DNA from 4 places in the Actinoplanes sichuanensis genome. Region 2 is predicted to be linked to each of the others. Evidence: riboswitches for the same ligand, from Rfam matches in the RefSeq annotation. Region 2 holds a riboswitch; each other region holds the start of a gene.

What was found. A riboswitch is a leader RNA that binds a small molecule or an ion and turns the genes downstream of it on or off. The one in region 2 is predicted to bind cyclic di-AMP.
Region 1: it holds a riboswitch for cyclic di-AMP, as region 2 does, so the genes downstream of both, Q0Z83_RS05910 (LysM peptidoglycan-binding domain-containing protein) here and Q0Z83_RS27585 (C40 family peptidase) in region 2, are expected to answer to the same signal.
Region 3: it holds a riboswitch for cyclic di-AMP, as region 2 does, so the genes downstream of both, Q0Z83_RS17925 (C40 family peptidase) here and Q0Z83_RS27585 (C40 family peptidase) in region 2, are expected to answer to the same signal.
Region 4: it holds a riboswitch for cyclic di-AMP, as region 2 does, so the genes downstream of both, Q0Z83_RS35670 (C40 family peptidase) here and Q0Z83_RS27585 (C40 family peptidase) in region 2, are expected to answer to the same signal.

The regions. Positions count from the first base shown of each region.
Region 1 is NZ_AP028461.1:1,363,246-1,367,602, reverse strand. Features, by position in the region: gene Q0Z83_RS05920 (hypothetical protein) at 1-277, opposite strand, end outside; gene Q0Z83_RS05915 (phosphotransferase) at 405-1,271, opposite strand; gene Q0Z83_RS05910 (LysM peptidoglycan-binding domain-containing protein) at 1,352-1,900, opposite strand; cyclic di-AMP (ydaO/yuaA leader) riboswitch at 1,899-2,154, opposite strand; gene Q0Z83_RS05905 (CPBP family intramembrane glutamic endopeptidase) at 2,516-3,454, opposite strand; gene Q0Z83_RS05900 (GNAT family N-acetyltransferase) at 3,552-4,055, shown strand; gene Q0Z83_RS05895 (beta-galactosidase) at 4,033-4,357, opposite strand, start outside.
Region 2 is NZ_AP028461.1:5,977,824-5,982,180, reverse strand. Features, by position in the region: gene Q0Z83_RS27600 (cytochrome ubiquinol oxidase subunit I) at 1-828, opposite strand, end outside; gene Q0Z83_RS27595 (BlaI/MecI/CopY family transcriptional regulator) at 902-1,255, shown strand; gene Q0Z83_RS27590 (M56 family metallopeptidase) at 1,252-2,160, shown strand; cyclic di-AMP (ydaO/yuaA leader) riboswitch at 2,285-2,417, shown strand; gene Q0Z83_RS27585 (C40 family peptidase) at 2,467-3,423, shown strand; gene Q0Z83_RS27580 (MarR family winged helix-turn-helix transcriptional regulator) at 3,474-3,896, opposite strand; gene Q0Z83_RS27575 (epoxide hydrolase family protein) at 3,957-4,357, shown strand, end outside.
Region 3 is NZ_AP028461.1:3,911,045-3,915,401, forward strand. Features, by position in the region: gene Q0Z83_RS17915 (BTAD domain-containing putative transcriptional regulator) at 1-68, opposite strand, end outside; gene Q0Z83_RS17920 (FAD-dependent oxidoreductase) at 183-1,313, shown strand; cyclic di-AMP (ydaO/yuaA leader) riboswitch at 1,732-1,853, shown strand; gene Q0Z83_RS17925 (C40 family peptidase) at 1,866-2,432, shown strand; gene Q0Z83_RS17930 (SDR family NAD(P)-dependent oxidoreductase) at 2,498-3,427, shown strand; gene Q0Z83_RS17935 (acetyl-CoA C-acyltransferase) at 3,548-4,357, opposite strand, start outside.
Region 4 is NZ_AP028461.1:7,788,718-7,793,074, reverse strand. Features, by position in the region: gene Q0Z83_RS35680 (type 1 glutamine amidotransferase) at 1-477, opposite strand, end outside; gene Q0Z83_RS35675 (MurT ligase domain-containing protein) at 467-1,687, opposite strand; cyclic di-AMP (ydaO/yuaA leader) riboswitch at 2,068-2,259, shown strand; gene Q0Z83_RS35670 (C40 family peptidase) at 2,266-3,078, shown strand; gene mraZ (division/cell wall cluster transcriptional repressor MraZ) at 3,704-4,135, shown strand.

The DNA of each region.
Region 1 (4,357 bases), 4.6 Mb from region 2:
ACGGGTCGTTTATCGAACCGTCCGCCACGATCTCCTCGGAGACGCCATCGGCCGGTTGCCGGTTCGGCTCCGCCGCCGAGCCGGTGTCGTCGCGCAGCATCGCCCACCCCGCGGGCACCGCGAAGCCGAGCGCGACCAGCGCGGCCACACCGACCACCACCATCGGAACCCGCCCGGCCACCGCCCGGCGCACCCGCTCACGCCGGACCTTCTTCTCGGTCTCGGCGGCCCAGTCCTGCAATCCGTCGAACGGATCGGGTGCGTTCTGCTGACTCATGGCCCCATCTCGAAGGCATCGGCCGACCGAAGTATCGATCAGTATGGCCGGTCGACGGCCCTCGCGGTGTCCGCCCGCCGCCGTCCACGGAAGTGCTCCCGATGCCGGACCGACCCGGAATCCGGGATCATCCGAGCGCGGCGTCGAGGTCGGCGCGGTGTCCGGTCCACCAGCGGAGGACCGCGGACGAGGTACGGAACAGGTGGTCGCCGGACGGGTCGGCCCGGTCGTAGTGGCGGCGCAGGAAGTACGTGTCGGTGGCGTAGTCCCACCAGCGCCGGTGGGCCGCGTCGCGGAGTTCGGCGCCGCTGATGTCGATGCGGGTGCGATAGCCGGCGACGAACGCGGCCAGGCGGTCGAGGTCGACCCCGGTGGGGCCGCCGAAGAGGATCACGGCGGTTCGGAGGAGCTCCAGGCCGTACGGGCGGACGGCCAGCCGGTCCCAGTCGAGGATTCCGGTGCACCGGTCGCCGGCGAAGAGGAGGTTGTAGTGGTTGAGGTCGCCGTGGGTCCAGCCGACCGGGCGCACCGGACCGGAAGGTGGCCGCAGACGGCCGAACTCGGTCAGTAGGTGCACCCGGTGCTGGATCTCGGCGGCGGCGAAGGCGTCGAAGTCACTCGACCCGGTCTCGGCCACGGTGCCGAGGCGCGTGAGTTCCGCGAACGGGACGGCCGCCGACTCGACATCGAGTGCCGGCGCCACGGCAGGTAGCGCCTCGCGTAAACGGTGGTGCAGGTTCCCGATCAGGATGCCGAGGTTGCGGCAGGCGGGGACGGACAGGATGTACGGGTGTTCACCGGGCAGCCACGGGCCCGCGGCGTACCAATGACCGTCCACTTCGGCCAGCTTCGCCGGGGTCGGTACGGGCAGGCCGTGTGCGGCCAGGGTGGGGAAGAGGCCGTGCTGGCGGCGGACCGCGTCCGGGGTGGCGTCGCGTAGTCGTTTGACGGCGTACACCCCGGACGCGGTCTCGACGCGCCAGTTCTGGTTCATCAGGCCCAGCGTGATCGGCACGCAGACGGTGACCGGTCCGAGTCCGAGCGCACCTGGCACGCCGGGCGGCAGGACTTCGGTCAGAGGCGGATGCGCTGGCCCGGGAAGATCAGGGCGGGGCTGCGGAGCGTGTTCTTGTTCAACGCGTAGAGCGTACGCCAGCCGCCCTTGACCTTGTATTTCCGAGCGATCGAGGCCAGGGTGTCGCCGGACTTGATCACGTAGGTCTTGCCGGTGGCTTTCGCCTTCTTCTTCGGCGTCGTCTTCGTGGTGGTCGTCTTGTAGACGCCGGCCTTCTTGCCGCAGACCGGCCACGGGCTCAGCCCGCGCTTGGCGTGCAACTTGTTGGCGATGGCGATCTGCTGGGCCTTGGTGGCCTTGTCCGCGGTCGGGGCGTACTTCCCGCCGCCGTTCGACTTCCACGTGCTGCGGCTGAACTGCAGGCCGCCGTAGTACCCGTTTCCGGTGTTGATGTGCCACCTGCCGCCGGACTCGCATTTGGCGACGACGTCCCAGTTGACCTGGCGCGCGGCCTGAGCCGGGGTGGCCGGGCCGAGCAGGACGCCTGCTCCGGTGACTCCGGCGGTCGCCAGAACCAGGGCAAGGCGGATTCGTCTACTACCAGACATGGATGATCCTCCACGCCTGCGAGGTGAGCTGTCGGGTTCGGGCGGACGAGAGTTGTTCGCGACCTACCTCGAGTTGCAGCTTCGAGGCGGTCAGGGCGACGGTCTCCGCCGTCGCGAACATTTCTCGCCGGCCCGGCCGCGTGCACACGGCTTCACCCCAAGGCGCGCATCTCGCGCGCCGCAAAAAGTGGGTCCCCCGCTCCTGCCCTCCCATCGAGTCTGTGGACGGGGGCAGGACTCGGCGGTCCGTCCACAGTGCCCGCGTCGCGGGACGGCCCGACGGTAACCATGCCGGAGGGCCGCAAGCCAAGTTCACGGCCCTCGATAGTGACGTTCTTCTCAGTATTTGCCCGCTTTGATCTTGTTAGCGCCCGGAAATTTCCGATACTGCGCTTATAGACGTTTGATGCTGTTTTTTCGCGCCTCAGCGGGACGCCATGTCGGCCTTGAGACAGTCCCGGTAGCGGGATGAAGCGGACGGCAGAGGAGCGGACAGCGCGATTACCAAAGGGGCGGGCGGCGCCAGAGAAGCAAGCACGAAAGGGACGAAAGGATGGAGAGGCGGGTCGCTCCGGTGCCGAGACCTGCAATGCGGACCGGCGCGGGGCGGCGTCTCTAACGGACGCCGGATGCCAAGCCGTAACCGGCCGGCGGGTAGGCCACGATCGGCGTCAGGTTGGCGAGTCCACGGCGGCGGGCCAGCCAGACGATCACCGCGGCGAAGCCGAGCAGGATCGGGATGTCGACGGCGAAGCCCTGCCACGGCATGTCGGCCGCCGTCTCATCCATGGTGAGCTGCCCGAAAGCCGCCGCCACCAGGGTGCTGAGCAGGTTGTTCATCACGTGCAGCGCGACCGCCGCCTCCAGACCGCCGGTCCGCACCGTCACCCATCCGGCCACCACGCCGAACAGCATCAGGTCGGCGAAGCCCCACGGGGTGCCCCAGCCGTGCAGCGCCGCGAACACCGCCGCCTGCACCAGGATCGGCAGCCACGGACTGCGCAGCCAGGCACCGAGGCCCTGCAGCAGCCAGCCCCGACACAGGTACTCCTCGGCCGCGGCCTGCACCGGCACCACGGCCAGCAGCACACCCGCCGACACCAGGAACGGCACCCACCCGGCCGGCGGATCGTCCAGCCCGGCGTCCTCCCCGGTCAGCACGGACAGCCCGGTGATCCCGGCGAGGAACAGGATGATGGTCACGGTGGCGACGCCGAGGCACACCGCGAGCCACCGCCACCGGATCCGCCCGGCCACCGACGACAGCGTCCCGGGCGGTCGCCGCTGGATCCAGAACGCCGCGAGCAGGCACACCGGAAGGGCCACCGCGATCGACAGGAATCCGACCGCGAGGTCCGGCAGCGCGCCGAGGGTCGCCATGCCGTCCGGCCCGCCGGGCCGCCCGAAGATCTCGGTGAAGATCACGAAGGCGATCATGGCGGCGAAGACGGTGCCGACGATGAAGAGCGTTCCCACCGGAAACCGCCACAGACGATGAGCGGCGGTACGGGCGAGACGGTGGTACGGGCTACCGGGCGGCGGCGGAATCGTCATGACCGGAAGTCTTCCGACCGGGGCGTCCCGGCGGATCTGGCCGCAGCCGGATTCCGGTACCTAACCTGAGATATAGGTGTCCGGCAGAATACCGATCATGGAACCGCCCGAGATGATCAATGCCGGTGATCTGGTCCTCAAGCGCTGGGAGCCGGAGTGGTCGGCCGAGCTGGCCGCGGCCGTGCAGGAGTCGCAACCCGAGTTGCAGCCGTTCCTGCCGTTCGCCACCCCCGAGTACGGCCTGGCCGAGGCCCGCGAGTTCACCGAGCGGTCGGTGGCGAACTGGGCGGCCGGGACCGAGTTCAACTACGCGCTGTTCACGACCGTCGGCGACCTGATCGGCGCGGTCGGCCTGATGACCGACCGCGGGCCGGGCGTCCTGGAGATCGGCTACTGGTTGCGGACCCCGTGGGCGGGTCGGGGCCGGATGACCGCCACGGTGACGGTGCTCGTGCGGGTGGCGCTGTCACTGGAGGGCGTCGAGGGCCTGATGATCCGCCACCACCGGGACAATCACGCGTCGGCCGCGGTCGCCGCCAAGACCGGTTTCGTCGAGACCGGCCGGGACGGCGACGACGTCATCCGCGAGTTTCGGGGCTGAGCACCACGACGCCGCGGGCCGGCAGCGTCTCCGGCGCGCCGGCCACCGCGGACAGGTCCACCGGGTCGGCGGTCCGGTTGATCAGGAAACGGACCGGGCCCCGGACCGCGAGCTCGACCTTTCCGCGCAGGTCCGGGGGCAGCTCACTGGTCACACCGGCCGGGGTCAGCAGGTCGTCGAGGATCAAGAGCAGGCCTTGCGGCCGCAAGCGGGTCGAGATGTACGCCGCAGAGCCCGCACCCACCTCGCGGCGGGTGACGGCCGCCCCGCCACCGGTGTAGGTGGCCAGCACCTTCGTCGCC
Region 2 (4,357 bases):
CCGGTCGTGCCCGAGCTCCCCGATCGCGAAGACCGAGAACGGCGCCGACGTGGTCGTCTCGTAGAGGGCTTCGGCGGCGGCCATCTTCATCGGCTGCACGGCTGTCATGACTTTGCCGAGGTGGTCGCCGCTGATCGCGGTGACGGCCCCGCCGAGCAGCATCATCCAGGCCCCGGCCCGGGACAGGGTGCGGAACGCGGCGTCGGCCGAGACCCGCCAGATCCCGATCGCCATCAGCAGCCCGCCGCCGGCCATCGCCGCGCCGCCCATGGTGTGCGGGAAGGCGGCCAGCACCACCTCGTTGGTGAGCAGCTCGGTGAAGCTGGTCAGATGCGCCCGCCCGGTCTCCGGGTCGAGGGCGTAGGCGACCGGGTTCTGCATGAACGAGTTGGCGGCCAGGATGATGTAGGCCGACAGCAGCGTCCCGACGGCGACGACGACGATGGTGGCGGTGTGCAGCCATCGGGGCAGCCGGTCCCACCCGAAATACCACAGTGCCAGGAACGTGGCCTCGAGGAAGAACGCGAGCATCCCCTCGATCGCGAGGGTGGGCCCGAAGACGTCGCCGTAGAACCTGGCGAACGCGCTCCACCCGAGCCCGAACTGGAACTCCTGGACCAGCCCGGTGACCACCCCGACCGCGAACGTGACGATCAGCAGCTTGCCGGTGAACTTGGTCAGGTGCAGGTATTTCTCGTTCGCCGTGCGGATCCAGGCGATCTGGAATCCGGCGGCCGCCGAGGCGAGCGAGATCGACACCGGCACGAAGAGGTAGTGGTAGATCGTCACGACCGCGAACTGGAGTCGGGTCAGGTCGAGCACGTCCATGGCAGCCCCTCTACGACGATTCGTAGTAGATACTACGACGTGTAGTACGACGTGTTGAAGTAGAGTGGCTCACATGGCGAGGAACGACCTCGAGCGCGAGGTCATGACGAAGTTGTGGGACGCGGGTGAGCCGCTCACCGTCCGGCAGGTGCACGACCTGCTGAGTCGTGAGCGCGATCTGGCGTACACGACGGTGATGACGGTGCTGGACCGGCTGGCCAAGAAGGGCCTCGTCGTCCAGCAGCGGGCCGACCGCGCCTATCGGTACGCCCCGGCCCAGACCCGCGAGGAGATGACCGCCGGGGTGATGCTCGACGCGCTCAGCGCCACCCCCGACATGGACGCGGCCCTGGCCTACTTCGTCGGTCGGTTGCCGCCCGAAGCGCTGACGGCGGCGATCGAGAAGGCCCGTAACATCGAGCGGTGACCGCCCTCCTGCTCGGCGCCCTCGGGCTGACACTCTCGCTGCTCGCGCCGAGACTCCTGGCGGGCGCCCGGTGGACCGATCGCGCCCCGGTCGCCGGTGTCCTGCTCTGGCAGTCACTGACGCTCACCGCCGTACTCTGTGCTCTCGGTGTGGTCCTCGCCGCGCCCGAGGAGGTCGCACGCGCCGCCGGAGCCCGTCACCCGGAGACGGTGGTCGCGTTGCTCTTCTCCCTGGCGGTGGCCGCGACCATCGTGATCCGGCTGGTCGTCTCGCTGGTCCGGGTGAGTTCCCGGGCCCGGGCCCGCCGCGCCCGGCACCGGATGCTGGTCGACCTGCTCGATCGGGTCGAGCGCCACGAGGACCTGGGTGGCGACGAGGTGCGGGTGCTCGACGGGGCGCTGCCGCTGGCCTACTGCGTGCCCGGTCGGGAGCCCCGGGTGGTGCTCAGCGACGGGGTGCTGCAGACGCTGGACCGGGCACAGGTCGACGCGGTCCTGGCCCACGAGCGGGCGCATCTGCGGCACAGGCACGAGCTGGTGATGGAGTCGTTCACCGCGTTCTACCGGGCGGTGCCGGGGCCGCTCCGGTCGAAGGCGCCGCTCGATGCCGTACATCTGCTGTTGGAGATGGTGGCCGACGACGCGGCCCGCCGCCGGACCGGATCGGTGCCGTTGCGGGCCGCGCTGGCGCGGCTGATCGACGCCGTCCCCCTTGCGGAGGAGGTGACCGCCGACCCGGAGGGTGAATCCCGACGGCGCCGGCTGGCCCGTCTGGACGGTCCGGATCGAAGCTCGACGCTCCTCACCGCGGCGGGGGTGACCGCCGCCGCCGGCCTGCTGGTACTACCCACAGTGATCGTGGTGGTGCCCTGGCTGGCGCGGGCCCTGAACAGCTGGCCGTTTTAGAACACCCTCCGTATCGCCGGCGGTGCGTACAGTTCGACGGGCTGTGCGACCTTCATTTGCCGTCTTGATCCGAGTACGGTGGTCCCCGGTCCGCCCAGCCCCCCATCGGCCACCCGGCCGATCTGGCGGACCACCGCCTAATCGCGCGAGCGCGAACCGGGGAACCGAGCACCTGGGGTGAAGCCGCGGCGACGCGGCCGGGCAGACTTCCCGCCCGAACCCGTCAGCTAACCCGGTCGGCGGCTGAACGGGAAGAAAGGACAACGCACCAGCGTGAAACGGATTGGCGCGCGTCGCGCCGGCCTCATGCGCATTCTGACGTGTGCGGCCGTCGCGGCCGGAATCCTGGTCACGGGTCCGACCGTCGCTCATGCCGACCCCACTCCGGCGCAGATCGAGAAGCAGATCGACGACGAGTGGAACCAGCTCGAGCCGGTCATCGAGGACTACAACGGCACCCACACCAAGCTGGTCAAGCTGCGCAAGCAGCAGACGGATCTGGCGAAGACGCTGGATCCGCTGCAGAAGCAGGTGGACGCCGCGATGGTGCAGGTGCGGGGCCTCGCCGTCGACGCGTACATGCAGGGCTCGCCGAACATGACCAACGCGATGATCCTGACCGGTTCGCCGACGGGCATGGTGGACAAGCTCACGCTTCTCGACCAGCTCGCGTTCAACCGGAAGGCGTCGATCGCGGAGGTGTCGAAGCTCCGCGACAAGTACGCCGCCGACAAGGCCAAGGTCGACCAGCTCGAGTCCGAGATCGAGGTTCGCGACAAGGATCTCGGGACGAAGAAGGTCGCCATCGAGAAGGAGATCACAAAGCTCCAGAAGCTCCGGATCGCGGCCTACGGCAAGGCGAACGCCGACGACGGGCCGCTGCGTACCGGCCCGTGCCCGGTCGACTACACGAACGACAAGGGTGGCCGGGCCGCCCAGCGGGCGTGTGACCTGATCGGCAAGCCCTACGTCTTCGGCTCGGACGGCCCGAACAGCTACGACTGCTCGGGTCTGACGCAGGCGGCGTGGGCTGCGGTCGGTGTGCATCTAGAGCACTACACGAAGGATCAGTGGGGATCCACCAAGTCGGTCGGCCGCAGCGAGCTGCAGCCGGGTGACCTGGTCTTCTACTACTCCGACGTGCACCACGTCGCGATCTACATCGGCGGCGGCATGGTGGTCCACGCTCCGCACACGGGCGACTACGTGCGGATGGCCACGATCGACCGGGGCCCGATCGCCGGCTATCGCCGGCCGGCTTAGCAACCCCTGCGGAAAGGTCGCCGTCTCTGTCTGACGGCGGCCTTTCTTCATCATCTTGTACGGTCGTGGTGCGCGACCAGTCTGCGTAAGAGGCCGGTGAGCTGTTCCGTTTCCGCCGGTGAGAGCGGAGCTGTCAGCTCGTCCTGGATCGCCGTCACCCGCTCGGTGAGCTCGGCGGCCCGGTGCCGTCCGGCCGGGGTGACCGCGACGACGTTGCGGCGCTTGTCGGCCGGGTCGGGGGACCGCCGGATGTATCCCGCCGCCTCCAGGTCGTTGAGCGCCCCGACCAGATCGCTCAGATAGATCCCGGTGCGCCGCCCGAGCGCCGCCTGACTGGCCGGTCCGTCCGAGTCCAGCGACGACAGCAGCCGGTAGTGGTAGCCCTTGGCGCCGACCGCCCCGAACCCGTCGGTGACGAGCCGGTGCGCGTGCGACGCGGCCTGGGAGAGCAGCCAGCTCGGCAGATGATCCACGTGACGACGATAACATTGGACCGACTAACGTTAGTTCGACTAACGTTAGCCACATGAACGATTCGGATCACCGTCCCGCAGTCCGAACTCGACGACCTGACCGACCGCCTCAGCCGCACCCGCTGGCCGGACGCGGCGCCCGCCGACTACGGCATCACCCTCGACCGGGTCCGCGCGCTCGCCGGGCACTGGCTGAACTTCGACTGGCGGGCCCACGAGGCCGAGCTCAACGCGCTGCCCCAGCAGATCACCGAGATCAACGGCGACCGGGTGCACTTCTTCCACGTCCGCTCGGCCGACCCGCACGCCCTGCCGCTGATCCTCACCCACGGCTGGCCCGGCTCCACGGTGGAGTTCCTGGACGTCATCGGTCCGCTCAGCGAGCACTTCCACCTGGTCCTCCCGGCCATCCCCGGGTTCGGGCCGTCCGGGCCGACCACTCGACCCTGGGGTGTGCGGCG
Region 3 (4,357 bases), 2.1 Mb from region 2:
ATCGGAAGGACGGAGTCACCCCGCGACACCCGGAATGCGCCGAGCAACGTGACGCCGAGCCGTTCCACTCCCGAATCCTCGCGCGTTTCAGCGTCAGAACCCAAACCGTGACAGCGGCGTGGGAGCGCGGTGGGAGCGGGCCCGTTCAGTCTTCGCTGACCGAATCGACACAGGAGGGCTCCATGACCACCCCAGTCACCATCATCGGCGCCGGGCTCGGCGGCCTCACCCTGGCCCGGGTCCTGCACGTGCACGGTGTCCCGGCCACGATCTACGAGGCCGACGCCTCCCCCACCGCACGAGCTCAGGGCGGCATGCTCGACATCCACGACTACAACGGGCGACTCGCGGTCGAGGCGGCCGGTCTGATGGACGGGTTCCGGGCCATCGTCCTGGACGGACGGCAGGCGATGCGGTTCCTGGCCCCGGACGGCACGTTGTTGTTCGAGAAGACCGACGACGGTACGGGCGGACGCCCCGAGGTGCAGCGCGGGGACCTGCGGCGGCTGCTGATCGACTCGCTTCCGGCCGGGACGGTCCGGTGGGGGCGCCGGGTCGACGCGGTGGGCACGCTGGGGGACGGCCGGCACGAGGTGCGTTTCGCCGACGGGTCCACGGTCGTGACCGGCCTGCTGGTCGGCGCGGACGGTGCCTGGTCGAAGGTCCGGCCGCTGCTGACCGGGGCGCTGCCCGAGTACGCCGGTGAGGCGTTCGTCGAGACCTACCTGTACGACGCGAGCGTGCGGCACCCGGAGCAGGCGGCCTTGGTGGGCGCCGGGACGATGTTCGCGCCGGCCGACGGAGCGGCCATCACGGCACATCGGGAGAGCGGTGACACGCTGCACGCGTATGTCGCTCTCACTCGCCCGCTGGACTGGTTCGACACCGTCGATTTCACCGACCGGGCCGCGGCCACCGCGCGGATCGCCCGGGAGTTCGACGGCTGGGCGCCGCAGCTGACCGCGCTGATCACCGCCTGCGACAGCCCGCCGGTGCTACGCCCGCACCACACCCTGCCGCTCGGGCTCCGCTGGGACCGGGTGCCCGGCGTGACCCTGGTCGGTGACGCCGCGCACCTGGTGCCGCCGAACGGCGAGGGCGCCAATCTGGCCATGCTCGACGGCGCCGAACTTGGCCGGGCCGTCGCCGCGCATCCGGGTGATGCGGAGACCGCCCTCAGCGAGTACGAGGCGGCGATGTTCCCGCGTACGGCCGAGGTCCCGCAGGGTGAGGACCTGATGGCGAGCCTGTTCGGCGACAACCCGCCCGACGCCGTGCGCGCGTTCGTCGCCGAGCAGGGCGAGGTTCGGTAGGGCACCTTCGACGGGTCGGGCCGGACGGTCGGCTGGTGACACCGGGTCGCGGGTCGGTTCAGTGACGCGGATCGGCTGATCCGGGCCCGGGCCGCCCGGCGTAATGGTTCGGGTTCCGGCGGTGTTCAGTTTCACAGGGTGACCACAGCACCGCGTGATCGCGGATGGGTGCGGCCGGTCGGGAAAGCGGTCAGTGAAGCTCCGAACCGGACACCCCGGCCAGAAACCATTACTCACCGTGACCGGATCGGCGAGTGGGGGTGCTCCCGGGCTCGGCTATCAAGGAGGGGCGGCGGGCACCTGCTCGCCGGACGTGCCGACCCGGACCACGCCGAGCCCTGCCCCGGTCCGGCGGCACGTACCCACATGACGAGTCATGAGGCGATCGGGGGCAGGGACGGGGGAACCACATCGGTCCCCGTCCGGTACGCCATAGCGGCGGGCCGGGCCGGACCTCGGGGTGAAGCCGCACATCGCGGCCGGGCGATCCTTCGCGCCCGAACCCGACAGCTAACCTCGCAGGCGTGCCGGAGGGATTCCTTCACCGTGCGCATGAGCACCTTCGGCCGGCACACCCGTTCTCTGGGAGCCGGCAGCATCGCCCTGTCCGTTGGTCTCGGTCTCCTGACCGGCGGGCTCGGCACCCCGCAGGCGGTCTCCGCCGCCCCGCCGCAGCCGGTCTCCGCGGCCCCGCAGCCGGTCTCCGCCGCCCCGCAGCCGTCGATCGGCACCGTCACCGCCACCGACGTCGCCATCGAGAAGGAGGCGGCCGGTGACCTGGTGGTCACCGAGGCGGCCCGGCACCGGGGCGCGCCCTACCGGTACGGGGCGGTCGGGCCCGACCGGTTCGACTGCTCCGGTTTCACCATGTACGTCTACCGCAAGACCGCGGGCCGCAAGCTCCCGCACAAGGCGCACCTGCAACAGCGGTACGGCACGGCGGTCGGCAAGGCCGACGCCCACCCCGGCGACCTGATCATCATCCGCCGCGGCTCGTACGGCACCCACGCCGGCATCTACGCCGGCGACGGGACGATGTGGTCCGCGCCACGCACCGGCAAGACCGTGACCAGGCAGAAGATCTGGAGTTCGAACTACGTCGTGCGGCGCCTGGTCTGACCGAAGGTCGAGCCCCGGCCGGCGCAGTTCGTTTCGACCGTTCACAGCGGGGCAGTCGGGAGTCCATGAGATTCCGGAACGCGGTCGTCGTGGTCACCGGGGCGTCCAGTGGGATCGGCCGGGCGACCGCGTCGGCGTTCGCGGGTGAGGGCGCCGTGCTGGTGCTCGCGTCGCGGAGCCGGTCGGCGTTGGAGGACGTGGCCCGTGAGTGCCGTGCGCTGGGTGTCGAGGTGCTGGTCGTGCCGACCGACATCGCGGACCCGGCGGCGGTCGGCGGGCTCGCCGGGGCCGCGGTGCGCCGGTTCGGGCGGATCGACATCTGGGTCGAGGCGGTGGCGGTCGGGATCGCCGGGCCGCTGGGCTCGGAGTCGGTCGAGGAGATCCGCCGGCTGGTGGACACCAACGTCTTCGGGACCGTGCTGTCGGCCCGGGCGGCGCTGACGGTCTTCCAGCGGCAGGGGCACGGGCGGCTCGTACTCGTCGGGTCGTTGTTGTCGATCTTCCCGAATCCGCTGGTCCCGTTGTATTCGATGAGCAAGTTCGCGATCCGCGGGCTGGCGCTGAACCTGCAGCAGCAGGTCGCCGGGCAGCCGCGGATCCGGGTCGGGCTGGTGCTGCCGGGGCCGGTCGACACGCCGTTCTTCCAACGGGCCGCGAACCACACCGGACACCGGCTGCGGGCCATCCCGCCCGCGTACGCGCCGGAGCGTCTCGCCGCACGGATCCTGGCCGTGGCGCGGCGCCCGCGCCGGCAGGTGACGACCGGGGTGGTGTCACATCTGGCGCTGGTCGCGCACCGGCTCGCGCCCCGGGCCACCGAGGCGGTGGTGGCCCGGTGGAGCGCGACGTTCGTGACCGGGCCGCAGCCCGCCGCGGCGGGGCCGGGTGCCCTGTTCGAGCCGCCACCGGCCGGCTCGACGCACGGCGGCTACCGCCGGGGCCGGATCCGGCGACGACTCGGCGAACGTCTCGGCCTCGGATCACCCCCGACGTGACGACGACGAAGAACGGCTTCAGATCACGCCCGGGAGGACAGCGGTGAACAACGGCCACTGACCGGGCCCGGGAAGACAGCGCTGAAGAACGGCCTCGAATCTCGGCGGTGAAGGTCGGCCTCAGACCGCCTCGAGGATCAGCGCGGAGCCCTGGCCGCCGCCGCCACAGATGGCGGCCGCGCCCAGGCCGGTGAACCCGCGGGCCAGGGTGCCGACGATACGGGCGCCGGACGCGCCGATCGGATGACCGAGAGCGATCGCCCCACCGTGGACGTTGACGATCGCCGGGTCGGTGCCGAGCGCGTCGACGGCGGCGACGGCCACCGCGGCGAACGCCTCGTTGATCTCGATGCGGCCCAAGTCGGACGGTGCCGCGCCGAGCCGGGCGAGGGCGGCGTGGACGGCGTACGCGGGTTGCCGGTGCAGGCGAACGTCCGGGCCCGCGACCATCGCCGTCGCCGCGATCCGGGCCATCGGGGTCACCCCGTGCACGGCCGCGGCGGCCGTGCTCATCAGCACGAGGGCGGCGGCGCCGTCGGTGATCGGTGAGGAGTTCCCGGCCGTGATGCTGCCGCCCGCCGCGAACGCCGGCCGCAGTCCGGCCAGGGTCGCCACGGTGGTGTCGGGCCGTACCCCGTCGTCGGTGTCGACGATCCGGTCGCGGACGGTGATCGGTGCGATCTCGCCGGCCAGGAAGTCCCGTGACGCCGCCGCGAGCCGGTGCGATCGGGCCGCCCAGGCGTCCTGACCGGCGCGGTCGAGGCCCAGTTCGGTGTTGCCGTCCTCGGTGGACGCGCCCATCGAGCGGTGTTCGAAGGCGTCGGTGAGGCCGTCGTGTTCGAGGGTGTCGAGCGCCTCGATCGCGCCGTAGCGGGTGCCGGTCCGGCCGTGCCAGGCGTGCGGGGCGAGCGACATCGACTCCATGCCGGC
Region 4 (4,357 bases), 1.8 Mb from region 2:
GGCGCCCAGATGTGTACGCCCTCCGTGGTTCTCGAATCCGGTCAGCGCGGGCAGCCCGAGCCGTGGGTCGACCTCGCCGCGCAGTTCACCGACCGCCCGGGTCTCGCCCCGGTCGGAGGAGATGTCCAGCAGTCCCAGCCCGGCGCACTTGGCTCCCTTGGCAAAGAACGAGTGGCCGAGGAGTTGGTAACCGGCGCAGATGGAGAGGACCGCGGCGCCCTGGGAGACGGCCTGGTGGAGGCCGCCGTCGGCGAGGAGGCGCTGGGCGGCGAGGGCCTGCGGGCCGTCCTCACCGCCGCCGATCAGGTAGATGTCGGCGCCGTTGGGCATCCGCTGGTCGGAGCGGACCTCGTAGGTCTCGGCCGGGATGCCGCGGTCGGCGGCCCGGCGGGCGAGGATCAGCATGTTGCCGCGGTCGCCATAGGTCGAGAGCAGATCGGGGTAGATCCACACGATCCGCAGGGCCTCAGTTGACACGGTCCAACTCCGCTCGGATGTCCTGGAACGCCGTGTAGTTGGCGATCACTTCGAGGCGGCCGGGCGGCACCGACCGCAGCGCCTCGTCGAAAGTCTGTACGTGCTTGAACTGCACCTGGTTCACCTGGAGGCGGACGGCCAGGTCATACGCCCGGTCACCGGTGATCAGCACCGGACGGTCCCGCAGGGGCGAGAAGTCGACGTCGTAGAGCCAGGACGTGTCGAGCCCGTCGGGGTCGCGCGCGTTGATCGAGAGCAGGGTCGGCGCCTGGTCGGCCATGTCGAAGGCCTCCAGCCAGCTCGCCGGGTTCTTCGCGAGCAGCAGCCGGATGTTGCGGCCGTCCCGGTCGACCTGGGCGTAGCGGCCGGCGATCGACGCGACCCGGGACAGCCGGGGCAGGGCCTCGATCGGCCGGACCCCGAACTCGGCCGCCACGGCCAGCGCGGTGGCCGCGTTGCCGATGTTGACCCGGCCGGGGAGCTGCAGCTTGACCAGGTGCCAGTCACCGCGTGGGTCGATCACGCCCTCGTCCTCGACGACCCACTGCGGGCGCGGGCGGCGCAGCGGGCAGCCGGTGCACCACCAGTCGCCCTGCTGACGCTCGATCGGGTGGCCGCTCTGCGGGCAGACGAACGAGTCGTCGAGCCAGCGCTGGCCGGCGCTGAACCAGGTGATCTGCTGGCTGCCGGAGGCCGCCCAGACCACCATCGGGTCGTCGGAGTTGGCGACCACGCGGATCTCGGGGTGGTCGGCGAGTGCCTTCTTCCACAACTCGGCCATCATCGCCACCTCCTTCGCCCGGTCGAGCTGGTCGCGGGAGAGGTTGAGCAGCGCCACCACCTTGGGCCGGGTCTGGTCGATGACCTGGGCCAGGTAGTGCTCGTCGACCTCGAGGACCGCGAACGGGGTGTGCCCCTCCTTGGCCAGCGCGGAGGTGTGACCGGTCGGCATGTTGGCGCCGAACGAGTTGGTGGCGACCCGGCCCAGGACACCGACGGCGGCCGCGGTGAGGCGGGTCGTGGTGGTCTTGCCGTTGGTCCCGGAGACCAGCGCGACGGCGCGGCCGGCCGCGAGGTGGGTCAGGAGGTCGGGGTCGATCTTGAGGCCGATCCAGCCGCCGATCACCGAACCGTCGCCGCGGCCCGCGGCCCTGGAGAGCGCCGCCGCGGTCTTCGACACGGAGGTCGCGACCTTGGCGATGAGAGGCATTCCGTCCGTCACGCCAGCGAGGGTACCGGACTCGAACGTTACGACGCGTTGCCAGACCGTCAAGATCACGGTGTGGCCGGTGTTTTCCCCGGTCCGGGCTTTTCGGACGCTTACCCCGTTGGTGACGGGACTATTTATGTGTTCTGTTTCACCCGTAACCATCAACGGTGAGTAGCTGTGGCACTACTCAATGTGGGCGCATATGTCTCGCGTCGGTAACAAAGTGGACACCGACAAGTGTGCCAATCACACACCGTGATCACCCCCACGCTGACGATCATGGTCGGACTCGGGTACCAAGGATCAGCCGGACGCACTCCGCTCGCCGGCCGCACCGGATCGGTTCACGCCGAGCCCTGCCCCGGGCCGGACGGTGCGACACCGCAGTTGAGCCACACCAGACAAGGCATTCGGGGGCAGGGACGGGGGACCCATTACCGGTCTTCTCCCGCGCCACACGGCTTCGGCCGGTGCACCGGGGAGACCTTGGGGTGAAGCCGCCCACCCGCGGCCGGGCACACCTTCCCGCCCGAACCCGACAGCTAACCTCGCAGGCGTGCCGGAGGGATCTCTCTACCGTGCACGAACACAGTTCGAGCCGGCGCCGCCGCGCGTCCATCGGCACCGGAACCGTCGCACTGTCCCTGGGTCTCTGCCTCTGTGCCGGGCAGCTGATCGCCGCGTCCCCCGCGGCGGCCGCCACGACCCCCGCTGTCACCCAGGTCGCCGCCTCGGCGGCGGTACCGAAGGTCACACCTTCGATCTGGGCCAGCAGCGCCCGGACCCTCAAGTGGGGTTCCACCCTCAAGGTCACCGCCAAGGTGATCGATCCCACCACCCACCAGGTCGCCAAGGGGACGGTTCGTCTCCAGGGTTACTCCAACGGCGCCTGGCGCACCTGGGACACGGCCACCGTCAAGAACGGCGTGGTGTCGCTGACCGCCAAGCCGACCAAGACCGTCTGGGTCCGGACCCTCTTCACCGGCACCGGCTACAACCAGCGGGGCACCGGCAGTTTCAAGGTGACGGTCAAGGCCAGCGGTGCGAAGGTGCTGGCCGAGGCCAAGACCCACAAGGGTGCGCTGTACAAGTACGGCGCCTCCGGTCCCAAGCGCTTCGACTGCTCGGGCTTCACCAAGTACGTCTACAAGAAGGCGGCCGGCAAGAGCCTGCCGCACAAGGCGAACTCGCAGCAGAAGTACGGCACCGCCGTCGCGAAGAGCAAGAAGCAGATCGGTGACCTGATCGTCTTCCGGAACGGGTCGTACGGGTACCACGCCGGCATCTACGCCGGTAACGGTTACGTCTACGACTCGCCCCACACCGGAGCCCGGGTCGGCCTGCACAAGATCTGGAACAACAACTACGTCGTGCGCCGTCTGGTCGCCTGACGCGGTCGTGCAGGCGGTGGCTCGTCAGAGACGCCGGCCGGTGCGACGCCGGAGCCGCACGATGAGGCCGATCGGTGTCGCGGGGTGACCCCGACAGGTCGCGCGGCAGCGCCGACGAGGGGTGTCGCGCAGCGGCGTAAGTAAGTTTGTCGCGCAGCGGCGCCAGTAAGTAAGGAATAGCAATGACGCCCGTGGGGCGTGACCCGGATCCGGGTCACGCCCCACGGGCGTCTGCTGTGTCCGGGCGATGTGGACCCCACCGGTCCCTCCACTTTCCTCCCGGCGGGCTCCCCACTTTCCTCCCCGTGGTGTGTCGACGACCACGGAATCGGGCGTGGGAGGGCATTTCGGCGGGCGCTTTTCGACCCGAAGGCCTCGATGTCGGAAACAAGACCCTGTTGATCATGGTCACCCCCTCCACTCCGGCCCACCGCCTGTGAACTGGGATTACGTCCGTGAGAACGGCTCGTGAGGGTTGGCTTTTGGGTTGCAGGTGGAGGGAAGTGGAGTAGAGTGGGGCGCAGTGGCAGGGCGGAGGAGCGACGCCGGACCTGCCGGCCCGAGTTGACAGGTGATCCGCTCCCTCCGCGATGGGGCGGCCGCCACGGCAAAGGGGTGGGGGCCGATGTTCCTCGGCACACACACCCCGCGCCTGGACGAGAAGGGCCGGCTGATCCTCCCGGCGAAGTTCCGTGATGAGCTGGCGGGAGGTGTCGTGATCACGAAGGGGCAGGAGCGCTGTCTTTACGTGTTCCCGATGCCGGAGTTCCAGCGCATCGCCGGTCAGCTGCGCGAGACACCGGTCACGAACAAGGCGGCCCGGGCGTATAGCCGGGTCTTCTTCGCGAGCGCGCACGACGAGGTTCCCGACAAGCAGGGCCGGGTGACGATTCCGGCCCATTTGCGGGAGTATGCCAGTCTTGGTCGGGATCTCGTGGTGATCGGTGCGAGCACCCGGGTCGAGGTCTGGGACAAGCAGGCCTGGGATGACTACCTCTCGGCGAGCGAGGAAGAGTTCGCCGACATCGAGGAGGGGGTGCTGCCCGGCGGACTGTAGGCGTGGCACTCGGAAGGGCCGCTGGTCTCGGCCCGGACGCCACTGCCGCCGTAACGCGAGATCTCCAGCCGCTCCCGCTCCTGGCGCCTCTTCCCCGGCGCCAGGCGCGTGTCCGGGCCGGTTCGCCGGCCTCGGACATGAGAGCGGATGGGGATCTGGCGGTACGGACGGGCGACCGGGCCGGGCAGCAACTGGCAACTGAATGAGTGAGACGCGAGCGGG